4 regions of the Planococcus lenghuensis genome follow, and region 1 is predicted to be linked to each of the others. Evidence: riboswitches for the same ligand, from Rfam matches in the RefSeq annotation. Region 1 holds a riboswitch; each other region holds the start of a gene.
What was found. A riboswitch is a leader RNA that binds a small molecule or an ion and turns the genes downstream of it on or off. The one in region 1 is predicted to bind S-adenosylmethionine.
Positions count from the first base shown of each region.

Region 2: another riboswitch for S-adenosylmethionine. It lies ahead of B0X71_RS15615 (O-acetylhomoserine aminocarboxypropyltransferase/cysteine synthase family protein); the one in region 1 lies ahead of B0X71_RS03555 (methionine biosynthesis PLP-dependent protein).
Region 3: another riboswitch for S-adenosylmethionine. It lies ahead of ssuE (NADPH-dependent FMN reductase); the one in region 1 lies ahead of B0X71_RS03555 (methionine biosynthesis PLP-dependent protein).
Region 4: another riboswitch for S-adenosylmethionine. It lies ahead of mtnK (S-methyl-5-thioribose kinase); the one in region 1 lies ahead of B0X71_RS03555 (methionine biosynthesis PLP-dependent protein).

Region 1 is NZ_CP019640.1:680,239-683,444, forward strand. It holds gene metC (cystathionine beta-lyase) at 1-736, opposite strand, end outside; gene B0X71_RS03555 (methionine biosynthesis PLP-dependent protein) at 733-1,854, opposite strand; SAM riboswitch class I at 1,928-2,030, opposite strand; gene B0X71_RS03560 (alkaline phosphatase) at 2,287-3,206, shown strand, end outside.
Region 2 is NZ_CP019640.1:3,083,797-3,087,002, forward strand. It holds gene metX (homoserine O-acetyltransferase MetX) at 1-176, opposite strand, end outside; gene B0X71_RS15615 (O-acetylhomoserine aminocarboxypropyltransferase/cysteine synthase family protein) at 190-1,479, opposite strand; SAM riboswitch class I at 1,582-1,693, opposite strand; gene B0X71_RS15620 (glycerol-3-phosphate acyltransferase) at 1,838-2,479, shown strand; SAM riboswitch class I at 2,561-2,677, shown strand; gene B0X71_RS15625 (methionine ABC transporter ATP-binding protein) at 2,784-3,206, shown strand, end outside.
Region 3 is NZ_CP019640.1:1,724,548-1,727,753, forward strand. It holds gene acsA (acetate--CoA ligase) at 1-220, shown strand, start outside; gene B0X71_RS08815 (homoserine dehydrogenase) at 263-1,501, shown strand; SAM riboswitch class I at 1,650-1,757, shown strand; gene ssuE (NADPH-dependent FMN reductase) at 1,886-2,440, shown strand; gene B0X71_RS08825 (LLM class flavin-dependent oxidoreductase) at 2,459-3,206, shown strand, end outside.
Region 4 is NZ_CP019640.1:3,266,549-3,269,754, reverse strand. It holds gene mtnW (2,3-diketo-5-methylthiopentyl-1-phosphate enolase) at 1-934, opposite strand, end outside; SAM riboswitch class I at 1,003-1,109, opposite strand; SAM riboswitch class I at 1,537-1,705, shown strand; gene mtnK (S-methyl-5-thioribose kinase) at 1,779-2,963, shown strand; gene mtnA (S-methyl-5-thioribose-1-phosphate isomerase) at 2,963-3,206, shown strand, end outside.

The DNA of each region.
Region 1 (3,206 bases):
GTGTTTTGATGCCTTGGATCAGTGAATAGGAATCCTGCGCGCCGAGTACAGAACCGAAGGAGTTCTGGATGAATCCCAGCCGGTCACCGAGTTCCGCATCTTTGGTGACGGCAAGTCCTGCCGTGATATCGCTGTGGCCGGACAGGAATTTTGTTGCGCTGTGAAGGACGAGATCCGCGCCGAGGTCGAGCGGGTTCTGGTACAGCGGTGTCATAAATGTGTTATCGACAAACGTTAAACAGCCGTTCGCCTTAGCCAGTTTGGCGGCCGTTTCGATATCGGTGATGTTCATGACCGGGTTGGAAGGTGTTTCAAGGTAAACCACTTTCGTGTTCGGCTGGATGGCTTTAGCCAGTTTATCAAGATCCGTCATATTGACGAAGGAATGATCGACTCCAAATTTGGTCAGTACTTCCGTGATGAAGCGGTATGTTCCGCCGTAGACATCTTCTGAAACAATCACGTGATCCCCCGCTGACAATAGCATGAACGCTGACGAGATGGCTGCCATGCCGGAAGAGAAGGCGAAGCCCCGCGTCCCGTTCTCAAGCTTGGCAATGGTTTCTTCCAATGCCTGGCGCGTCGGATTGCCGGAGCGGCTGTAGTCAAAGGGACCGAACTCGTCAATGCTGTTCTGATGAAACGTCGATGACTGGTAAATCGGAACATTGACGGCGCCTGTCTGCGGGTCGACACCTGCTGAATGGATGAATTTCGTTTCTAAACGGTCAGTCATAATCGAAGAACCTCCTTTTCCAGTCTCTCAAAAGCCTGCTGCAAATCATTTATCAAATCTTCAGTTTGTTCAATGCCAACAGAGAAGCGGAGCAGCCGGTTGCAGACACCGCGTGCCGTCCGTTCCTCGACCGGGATTTCCGCATGGGTCTGGGTTGCCGGGTACGTGATGAAACTTTCAACACCGCCGAGGCTCTCGGCGAATGTGATCAGCCGGATGCTTTCCAGAAAAGGGCCGACCCATTCTTCCCGTTGCAGCCGGAACGACAACATGCCGCCTTTGCCCGGATATAACACCTCCGCTACAGTGGGGGACTGGCTCAAAAACTGCGCCAGCGTCTTGGCGTTCGCTTCGTGCTGCCGCATGCGCAGCGGCAATGTTTTCAGTCCGCGGATCAACAGCCAGGAATCGAACGGCGACAGCACCGCGCCTGCCGAATTGTGCTGCACGGTGAGCTTCTCGCAGATGGCTTTGCCTTTCGCCACCGCAATCCCGGCAAGTACGTCGTTATGGCCGCCGATATACTTGGTGGCGCTGTGGATGACAATGTCTGCGCCGAGTGAGATCGGCTGCTGAACGAATGGCGTTAAAAACGTATTGTCGACGATGAGCAACAGGTCGTGTTTTTTCGCCAGTTCCGCATGACGTTCAATATCGATTTCCTGCATCAATGGATTCGTCGGCGTCTCGATGAAGATCGCTTTCGTCTGCGGCGTGATTTTCGCTTCCGTGTCCCGGATATCCGTGAACGCCCCGTAGCGGGTATGGATTCCGTACACCTCCGAAAAATGAAGGAGCAATCGGTACGTGCCGCCATATACATCATCCGGCACGAGCAATTCATCGCCGGGGCGGAACAGCGACAGCACCAGCTGAATGGCCGCCATCCCAGAACTGCAGGCGAATCCGGCATCGCCGCCTTCAAGTTCGGCGAGCCCTTCTTCGAGAAGGGAGCGTGTCGGGTTTTTGGTCCGCGTGTAATCGTAACCTGTCGATCGGCCGAGCCCCTGATGTTCATAGGCGGTCGAAAGATAAAGCGGGGGATTGACCGCGCCCGTTTTCGCGTCACTCCGATTGCCCAATTGCACCAACCGGGTTTCCAGACTCTGTTTTGTCATCGCCATCTTCCTTTCCAAAATAAAACAGGACCACTCTCCAAAAGAAGAATGGCCCTGCTCGGGAAACCCAATCTTCTCATCTTCAAGGCTTCCGCCTTTTGGAATTAGCACCTTTGCCGTTAAGCCGGTTGCTGAGACATCAAAGGGCCAAATCCCTCCGTCTCTCTTGATAAGAATTGAATTATGAAGTTGTTTGCTGTTCGATATGTTCACTCTAAAGTAACTTCCGCTTAAACGCAAGAGAAAACTGAAAATTATTTATTATTTTTCTTCAGCACATTAATAATTAAACTATTAAAAATATTAAGAACTATATAGAGAGCCTTACATACGTTTACAAAAACCGAACGGTATCACCATACCAGCTTCATATTCTTGCTCTACACTGGGAACTGGCAACAAAATACATACACGATTTTAGGAGGGCATAAGATGAAGTACAAGTTGAGCAAGAAGGCTGCCGGCGTATCGGTTGCAGCGGCCGTCGCGATTTCTTCTTTCGGTTTTGCATCAAGCAACACGGTGACAGAGGCAAAGGACAAGAAAAGCGAGCCGACGAACGTCATCATGATGGTCAAGGACGGTACGAGCGCAGGTGCGACGACGCTGGCAAGATGGTATAAAGGCGAAGACCTCGCTATGGACGAAATTCTCGTCGGCGGCATGCACACGCATTCAGCTGAATCGGCGATCACGGATTCCGCACCGGCCGGCACGGCGATGGCGACTGGCCATAAAGCCAACGACAAAGTGCTCGGACTTCTTCCGGCAGTTGTGAACACACCTGGCGTCGAACCGGTGGATCCGGAAGATGCCCTCGACCCGGTCGCGAACGTATTGGAAGGCGCAGAACTATTGGGGAAATCAACAGGGATCATCTCGACTTCTGAAATCCAACACGCGACACCGGCCGCATTTTCGGCTCATGCGCCGCTGCGTTACGATTACGATGATATCGCTGAACAGCAAGTGTACCAGGACATTGAAGTGGTTCTTGGCGGCGGTAAGGCATCACTCGCACCGGGAGAGGGCCGAAACGCGCGTAAAGACGGCGAAAACCTGCTTGAAGTGATCGACGAAAACGGCTATGACTTCGTTGAAACGAAAGAGGAGCTCTTGAACTCGACATCCGATAAATTATGGGGCTCATTCGCACCGTCCGCGTTAGCGTATGACTTTGACCGCCAGGCAGCGAAAGACAGCGAGGAACCATCCCTCGCTGACATGACGGCCAAAGGCATCGAGACCTTATCCAAAGACGAAGACGGCTTCTTCATGTTCGTGGAAGGCAGTAAAGTGGACTGGGCCGCGCATGCGAACGACCCGATCGGCATCATCAGTGACGTGCTCGC
Region 2 (3,206 bases), 1.3 Mb from region 1:
CCCGAACCGATCAGGCCTTCCCACCAGTCACCGGCTGCATACTGATCGCCGGTCAGCGCATGACAGGCCAGAATGACCGGCCCCTGCAGGTTTCCCGTCTCTTCGTAAGCAAGTGTGACTTCCGGCAATACAGCTCCGGATTCAAGGTGTAATGAACCGATCTCGACCGTTTTCATTGTCTACGTCCTCCTATACATTTGCTGGCACAGCAGCTTCGATTGCTTGTTCCAGATCACCGATCAGGTCATCCGCATTTTCCAGTCCCACCGACAGCCGGATCAGTTCATCTGTCACGCCGGAAGCTGTCCGTTCTTCCTGGGATAACTGCTGATGAGTCGTCGATGCCGGATGGATGATCAGTGACTTCGCATCGCCGACGTTCGCGACATGCGACCATAGCGATACATTATTGATCACTTTCCGGCCGGCCTCCAATCCGCCTTTCACACCGAAGTTCACAATGGAGCCGAACCCCTGTTTCAAGTACTTCTTCCCATCCTCGTGTGAAGGATGATCTTCAAATCCGATATAATTCACCCACTCAACCTCCGGATGCCCTTTCAGGTATTCCGCTACCCGCTGCGCGTTTTCATTGTGTTTCGGAATTCGCAGGTGAAGGGTTTCCAGTCCCTGCAGGAAGGCATGGGCGCTTTCCGGGCTGAGTGACGGGCCGAAATCGCGCAGCAGCTGAACGCGCAGCTTCGTGGCGAATGACGCACCTTCAGCGTCAATCGCATAACGGATGCCGTGATAGCTTTGATCCGGTTCCGTATAGGACGGGAATTTCGGGTTATTCCAATTGAACTTGCCGCCATCCACTACGATGCCGCCGATTGTTGTCCCGTGTCCGCCGATCCATTTTGTCGCCGAATGAATGACAACGTCCGCTCCGAATTCAATCGGGTTGCTGCCGTATGGAGAAGCGAATGTGTTATCGATCAGGAGCGGAATATCATTTGCATGGGCGATTTCCGCCACCCGTTCAACATCAAATACATTCAGGCTTGGATTGCCGATAATTTCACCGAAAATCGCTTTTGTTTTATCCGTAATGGCATCCGCAAAATTCTCGGGATTTTTCCCGTCGACAAAGCGGACCGTAATGCCATAGCGCGGCAGTGTATTGGCGAACAAGCTGAATGTGCCGCCATATAAATTTTCATCCGCAATAATTTCTTCCCCGGCTTCAGCCACGTTCAGAACCGAGAATGCAATCGCCGCCATACCGGAAGAAAGGGCCACTGCAGCTGTCCCGCCTTCGAGGAGAGCCACCCGCTGTTCAAATACATCGACTGTCGGATTCATGATTCGTGTATAGATATTGCCGGTTTCCTTCAGGCCGAATAAGTTCTCCGCATGTTCGGCACTTTTGAATACGTAAGAAGTCGTTTTATGAATCGGAACCCCCCGTGCGCCTGTTACCGGATCCGGTTCCTGTCCTCCGTGAAGCAATTGAGTTTCTGGTTTGAAGTTCGTCATTCGTCTTCCTCCTTAGTTTTTGTCCGATGGAAAGCAGATGAGGAGGAATTAAAAACGGCCCTCTTCGGTTAAGAAGAGGGCCGCCATTCTCAGACAAACCTCCTCTCATCTGTCAGATCAGTTGCAATCTGTAGGACGTAGCACCATTCCAAGCAGCAGCTTGGTGGTTGCCGGGCATCATCGGGCCTATTCCCTCCGCCTCTCTCGATAAGAGTATTCAGATTCAGTTTTCCATCTTAGTGACCAAGTATAGAGAACCACGGCCGCCATTGTCAAGAATTTTCAGCATCTTTTTGAAACCTTTTTATTATCAGGAGCGTTACATGTAAAGAAAGATGCGGAAATCGGAGGGGTTTGCATGACAGGCTGGCTAGCAGCAGCACTTATTATCGGTTATTTGATCGGTTGCCTGCATGGTTCTGTTGCGGCGCGATTTATTTCTGGGGTGAATATCAAAACGGAAGGCGTAAAAAATTCCGGCGCTTCCAATGCGGCTATTGTGCTCGGCTGGAAGTATGGCGCACTGGTGGCGGCCATTGACATCGGAAAAGGGGCTGCTGCTGTGCTGCTCATGCGCGGGCTCTTTTCAGGTTCGGGATTATCCCCTGAAATGCTCTGGATATTCCTGTTCTTTACAGGTAGTGCTGTCGTCATTGGCCATAATTTCCCATTCTATATGGGATTCAGCGGCGGGAAAGGAACTGCCGCCCTCATCGGTGTCTTGCTGGCACTTGACTGGCGGCTCGGGCTCACCGGTCTGCTGCTGCTTATCATCGTTTCATTGATCACAGATTACCTCGTCATTGGAGTGCTTTGCCTGTATGCGGTTCTGCTGCTGGCTGCGTTCCTGCCGGCTCAGGGAGAATGGCCTGTCATTACAGCCGCAGCGCTGTTCGGGATGGCGCTGTGGAAGCACCTGGAGAACATTAAACGGATAAAAGAAGGAACCGAAAACAAAGTGTCGGCCGTCTTCCGGAAGAAGCCGGCAAAAGCAGCTTGAAAATTTTTTTCGATAAAATGGTTGACTTTTTTATACCCAAGCCATAAAGTAGGAATCACGAATTGAATAGCACACATTACTTTCTTATCCAGAGAAACTGAGGGACAGGCCCTATGACGTTTCGGCAGCGGGTTCGCATTTATGCGGACACTGTGCTAATTCCTGCAAATGCGCATCGGCGTATTTGGAAGATGAGAAGGAGTGATTTCATTTATTATGAAGCTCTCTTTTTTCTTGCTGGTAAAGAAAAAAGAGGGCTTCTTTTTGTTTTATTCAGCAAAACCACTATTGAGGAGGCATGGATATGATCCAATTTGAAGGGGTCGCAAAAACGTATCGTTCAGGAAAGCGGGAAGTACCCGCACTGAACGGCATCGATCTGACAGTCGAAACCGGCGAAATCTATGGTGTGATCGGTTTCAGCGGCGCCGGCAAAAGTTCTCTGATCCGGACCGTCAATCTTCTCGAACGGCCGACGAAAGGAACAGTCAAGATTCACGGCAAAGACATCTCCGCATTGTCCGCGAAAGAAATCCGGACAACGCGAAAAGATATCGGCATGATCTTTCAGCATTTTAATCTTTTGACTTCAAAGACCGTATATACCAACATCGCCATGCCGCTGATCTTAACCAAAACGCCAAAAAATGAAATTCAGCAGCGGGTTACGGAATTGCTGGACTTTGTCGGGCTCGGTGATCAGGCGGATAAGTATCCGGAACAGCTG
Region 3 (3,206 bases), 1.0 Mb from region 1:
GGATCCGATAAGAGGAGAAATTGTCAAAGCGTTCATTGTTTTAAACAAGGGCTATACCGATGAACCGGCATTGATAGAAGAGATCAGGAAATTTGTCCGCTATAAATTATCAGCCCATGCCGCCCCCCGGGAAATTGAAGTCCTGGAAGAGCTGCCAAAAACAAAAATCAGCGGGAAGATATTGAGAAGAGAATTGAAAGTACGGGAACAAGGGAAGTAAACAGCAGAAAAAGCGACTCTGAGAAATGAAGGACGTGTAGAAATGTCGGTTATAAGAACGGCTATTTTAGGTTTTGGTACGGTGGGAGAAGGCGTTTATCGAACCATCAAAACCCATCAGCAAGAATTGAAAGAAGTGCTGGGTGCCGAAGTTGAAGTTTCAGCTGTTCTAGTCCAAAACGAGCAGAAAGAGCGGAAGGTCGATAAAGGAATTCTGGTTACAACCAACTTTGAAGAAATTCTAAAGCTCCCACAGCTGGATATTGTATTTGAAGCAATTGTCGGTAAAGAACCCAGCTTCAGTTATTTGAAGGAAGCATTAGTAGCGGGTTGTCACATTATCACAGCGAATAAAGAAATGTTTGCCGAGCACGGTCAGGAGTTGCTTGATAGTGCCGACAGGCAAGGAGCGCGTGTGGGGTTTGAGGCGACGGTCGCTGGGGGTGTGCCGATTATCCAGATCCTGCAGCAATTACTGCGGGTGAATAACCTCGAGACAATTCAAGGAATATTGAATGGAACTTCAAACTTCATTTTGACAGAAATGCGTGATAAGCAACTGTCATTCGAAGATGCTTTAGCTCTCGCGCAAGAAAAGGGGTTTGCAGAAGCGGATTCCGGAAATGATATTCATGGGTTTGATGCTTATTATAAAACCAAGATTCTAAGCCAGGTAGCTTTTGGGGAACAGCCTGAAACCTCCTCTTTCCAAGTCGCTGGGATATCAGGCGTGACGATAGAACAGATCGAAGTCGCTGAACGCCTTGGTCTCCGGTTTAAGCATGTTACAGAACTGAAACGAGAAAAAGGACAAGTGCAAGCTTCAGTTCAGCCGGTCCTTGTTTCCCCCTCCCATCCTTTTTACCATGTGGAGGGCGTCGACAATGCAGTCAATGTAACAACGGATCTTGTAGGAAGTCTTACTTTGCAGGGGCCGGGTGCAGGTATGCTTCCTACAGCAAGTGCCATGGTCGAGGATTTGGTTCACGTATGGCACCGGCCTCTGTTGAAATTCGGTAAACAGCAAGAAAAGGAGCACCTTGAGACACGTCAGCAAGACGGGAATGCTTCCTACTGGTTAGTGAGCAATCTCCGGGAGAAATCATTCCTAAAAGAGCTGGACTATTATAGCGAGTATACTGGAAATATCCATGTGGTCAAAGCAAAGGAAGTGGAGTTGGAGAAACTGAAAGCTTCGGATAGAGAAGTGTTGGCCTATCCGATTGTGGCAGACCAACTATTCGAATCAAAACTTGAGCAAACAGAGGTGCATGTTTATTAGTGATAGAATGAATCACGGGCATTGTCTGAAAGCCAGTCTGAATTTGGATGAGCCGAAAACTTAGTAAACCTATAAGCTAAATAAACTTATCGGATCAAACCCATTGACAGAATGATTCAGCAATATTATGATTAGTTCAAATTTAATAATCTTATCGAGAGAAGCCGAGGGACTGGCCCGTTGACGCTTCAGCAACCTCTGACATTGTCAGAAAGGTGCTACTTCCAGCAAGAATGTTATTCTTGAGAGATAAGAGCGGGATTCGTACTCTAACGACCTTCTTTTCTCACAAGTTGAGAAAAGAAGGTCTTTTATTTTTTTAAGTGATATTCGTGAAAGCCAAAGCGATAAGCTTATTCGAGAAATAGAGAGGAAGAGATCACCATGGCAAATATCGTTATTGTATCGGGAAGTCCATCTGAATCATCCCGTTCTGAAACAGTCTTAACCTACTTAGGAAACTTGTTACAGAAGCAAGGGTTGTCCGTTAAACATCTATCCGTTCGCGATGTTCCCCAAACGGATTTGTTCACAGCTAAATATGATAGTCCTGCTATTCAGGAAATCAGTACGCTCATTCATAAAGCCGATGGCGTAGTTATTGGATCTCCTGTTTATAAGGCTGCTTACTCAGGGGTTCTGAAAGCTCTGCTGGATTTGCTCCCTCAGGATGTGCTGCAGGACACACCCGTTCTTCCCCTGATGACAGGCGGCAGTCCGAACCACCTGCTGGCCTTGGAATATTCACTGAAGCCGTTGCTGGCTACATTAAAAGGCCAAAACTTGAAGGGCGTTTATTTGGTGGATAGCCAGATCGATAAATCAAATCCTGTACAGCCGATTTTGGATAGCGATGTGCAGGACCGGCTTACAAAGCAGTTGGCCTATTTTATGAACATCATCGGAAAACAGAAAGAAACCGCGAGTTTTAAAAGGTGATCAAGGGAGGAAGAAACCATGACGAATAAACGGATTTATTTAAACGCTTTTGATATGAATTGTGCAGGGCATCAATCGCCAGGGCTATGGACGCATCCAGACGATGAATCCCATAAGTATAAAGACAGCGAATACTGGATTGAATTGGCGAAGCTTCTGGAGAAAGGCAATTTCGATGCCGTTTTTATTGCAGACGTCCTCGGCACCTATGATGTTTACAATGGTTCGCGGGATGCCGCTGTCCGGCAGGGGGCACAGTCGCCGGTCAATGATCCGCTGCTGGTCGTGCCACTGATGTCGGCTGTGACAAAGCACCTCGGTTTCGGGGTGACGGCTTCCGTTACACATGAACACCCGTATACATTCGCGCGCCGGATGTCGACACTCGATCATCTGACAAAAGGTCGCGTCGGATGGAATATCGTCACTTCCTATCTGAAAAGTGCCGCCGTCAATATCGGCAGAGAAGATCAAATCAAGCATGATGAGCGCTATGATATCGCAGAAGAGTATTTGGAAGTTGCCTATAAATTGTGGGAAGGCAGTTGGGAAGATGACGCGGTTGTCCTTGATAAAGCAAATGGCATCTATACGGATCCCGACAAGGTCCACGATATTCAGCACGAAGGGAAATATTACAAAGTACCGGGCGCTCACTTGACGGAACCATCGCCGCAGCGCACACCTGTCCTCTATCAGGCGGGGGCTTCCAAAAAAGGCGTGGCATTCGCCGGGAAGCATGCCGAATGCGTCTTTATCGGCCCTC
Region 4 (3,206 bases), 1.1 Mb from region 1:
GTGCAGCGTTCTTCTCAAGTGCAACACTGCCGTAAGGAGAAGGGAACAGGGAAAAGTCCGCACCTGCAATGCGGGTCAGTTTGCCGAGCGCAAGTTCCGTCGCCACACCGTAAAAAGGCGAAGACGTGAATGCGCCGCTGAATGCGGGATGCGCCATGAGCGGCAATCCGACTTCCGCGTCTTCCGCAAGTTCCTGCAGCACATCCAGCCCGTAGGCATGGACGTTGAACAGCAGCGCGTCCGCGCCGAGTTCCCGTGCTTTGCGGGCCTTATCGCGGAGTCCGGATGTGCGGCCGGTCAGATTGGCTGCGTACAATGTCCGGTGGCCGGTTTCTTTATACACCTGTTCCAGCACCTCTTTCCCCCGCACGATCCGTTCTTCAAATGGGGTCTGCGGGTTATCGAATAAAATCTCATCATCTTTCACGAGATCCACGCCGCCAAGCGCCTGCTGGCGGAGCTGGTCGGCAAGATAACCGAGATCGCGGCCGATGACACCTTTGAAAATGCTCATGACGAGCGGCCGGTCATGGACGCCGAGCTTTTCCCGGATTCCTTCGATGCCGAACCGCGGACCCGGGAAACGGGCGAGTAATTCTTCATCGAAAATAAGATCCAGCAATTTCACTTCGCCGTCGAGCGATAATTTCCCGAACACAGTCGTCAGGATCGCCGGCAGATCCGCCGAAAAATTGGCCGCCGGGTAACGGATTTCCACTTCCGCCCGGATCAATTCCGGTTTTAACGGGTGAGGGGAGTCACCGAATTCCGTGACGGACTCCACGGTTCCTTTATGCTGCTTCAGCTGTTCCTGTTCAAGCTGCGGCAGGTCAGTCCAAGATCCGACCGTGAGACCAAGAGCAATGCCTTCCGCTTTCTTCCCGAATGATCCAGGCCGCCCGTACAGTTGATAGCGGGCTGTCAATCCACTCATAAATTCACTCTCCAGTTCCTGTAACAAATAAAAAACCTCTTCCTAAGAAGAGGTTATCGGATACCATCTTCTTATTTGTCAGCCGTCGCTTGAAGGCTGCAAGAATTAGCACCGTGTCAATCGACCGGTTGCCGGGCTTCGTAGGGCTTGTCCCTCCGCCTGCTCTGAATAAGAATAACGTATTTAGTTTTTTTAGAAATTATGCTGATTATTTCATGGGATCTTAATTCTGTCAAATGAAAAACGAAGATGCCATCAATAGTGCTTACAAGGATGCCGGCTGGCTGAAGAAGTAACAGAAGACCAATTCCTGACTGAATGGAAGCGGCTTCCATTTAACTGGTGGAACTCGGCGCCTAATTAGTGGAACTCAATGCTAAATTAGTGGAACTCAATGCCGAATTAGCGGAACTCAGCGTCCAATTAGTGGAACTCGAAAAAAAGCGAAAAATTAAGCGATATTCTGAAAGGATAAATCTATAATTTACCGCTTTGTAATAAGCCAGACAATTAAGAACTATTTCTTTGAAAAGTTGTTGCACTTTATTTTGAATCATGATAGGATTCATGTCAGACTTTAATAACTTTATAAATTATCAGCACTCTTATCAAGAGCAGGCGGAGGGTAAAATGGCCCGATGAAGCCCAGCAACCGACCATAATACCGTTGTGAAACGGGGCGCGTTAAGATTTTGCGCCGGAATGGACAAATCCATTCCGCAAGGCACGGTGCTAATTCCACTGGAAAGAAACTTTTCCAGAAGATGAGAGGCGGGAATCCGATTATTCTGCGCCTCTTTCCGAAGAGGCGCTTTTATTTTTTTCAGGGAAGGATTGAGTACAGATGGCGGTTACAGAAACGGCGAATTACACCCCATTGACAGAACAAACGGCAGTCGAGCTTGCCGCTCAGCTAGATTTCTTTCCGAAAGGAGCGGCACTTTCAAGCCGGGAAATCGGCGATGGCAATCTCAATTACGTCTTTCACATAACAGACGAAACCGGCAAAGGCCTTATCATTAAACAGGCATTGCCGTATGCAAAAGTGGTCGGTGAAAGCTGGCCGCTGACACTGAAACGGGCAAAGATTGAAGCAAATGCACTGAAAAAGCACGGGGAATACGTGCCGCATCTAGTACCGGAAGTATACGCAACCGACGAAGCGCTGGCATACACGGTCATGGAAGACCTGTCGCATCTTACCGTTGCACGGGCTGGCCTGATCGCTGGTGAGACGTATCCGAAACTGTCGGATGACATTGGCGAGTACTTGGCGCAGACGCTGTTCCATACCTCGGATTTCGGACTTCATCCATTCGACAAAAAACGGCTTGCTGCCGAATTCTCCAATCCGGAATTATGCAAAATTACAGAAGACCTGATTTTTACAGATCCTTTCTTCAATAATGAAACCAATGATTTCGAAGAAGCGCTCACTGCTGATGCCGAAGCAATCTGGAACAACAAGGCATTGCAACTGGAAGCGGCGAAACTGAAACAGAGCTTTCTGACTGAAGCAGAAGCTTTGCTGCACGGCGATCTTCACACAGGCAGTATTTTTGCAAGCAAAGATGAAACGAAAGTCATCGACCCGGAATTTGCATTTTATGGTCCGATCGGTTTTGACGTCGGCCTCTTCCTCGCGAATCTTGTGTTCCAGTCGATCACGCGCGGAGAAGAAGGCCGGGATGTGATCACAGACCATATCCGGAATACATGGGACGTCTTTTCTTCCCGGTTTTCAGAGCTATGGGAACAGGAAAACCAAAGTGCATTTAAAGATACAACGGGTTACAGAGAAACCGTGCTGGAAAAAATCTTCCGGGATTCCGTCGGCTTTGCCGGCGCTGAGCTGATTCGCCGGACAATCGGTCTGGCACATGTCAGCGACCTTGACGGCATTGAAGACGATGAAGAGCGAATTGCACGGAAGCGGCAGGCATTGCGGACAGGTGAAGCGTTCATTCTGAAGCGGGCAGAACTTACGTCCATCGATGACGTACTGTCACTGATCGGGGCGCTGCGCTGATGCAAGTACCGGTATCCATCGAATGGAAAGACGGGCAGCTTACGATTTTGGATCAGCAGAAACTGCCGCATATCATTGAATTTATCGACCTTACAACCATTGAAGAAGTATTTGATGCCATCCTTTCCCTGAAAGTGCGGGGCGCACCGGCGATCGGTATTACGGCTGCCTACGGCTTAGCGCTTGCAGCGGAGAGTCATGATACAGATGAGCTTGACGCCTTTGAAGCGTATGTGCGAAAGG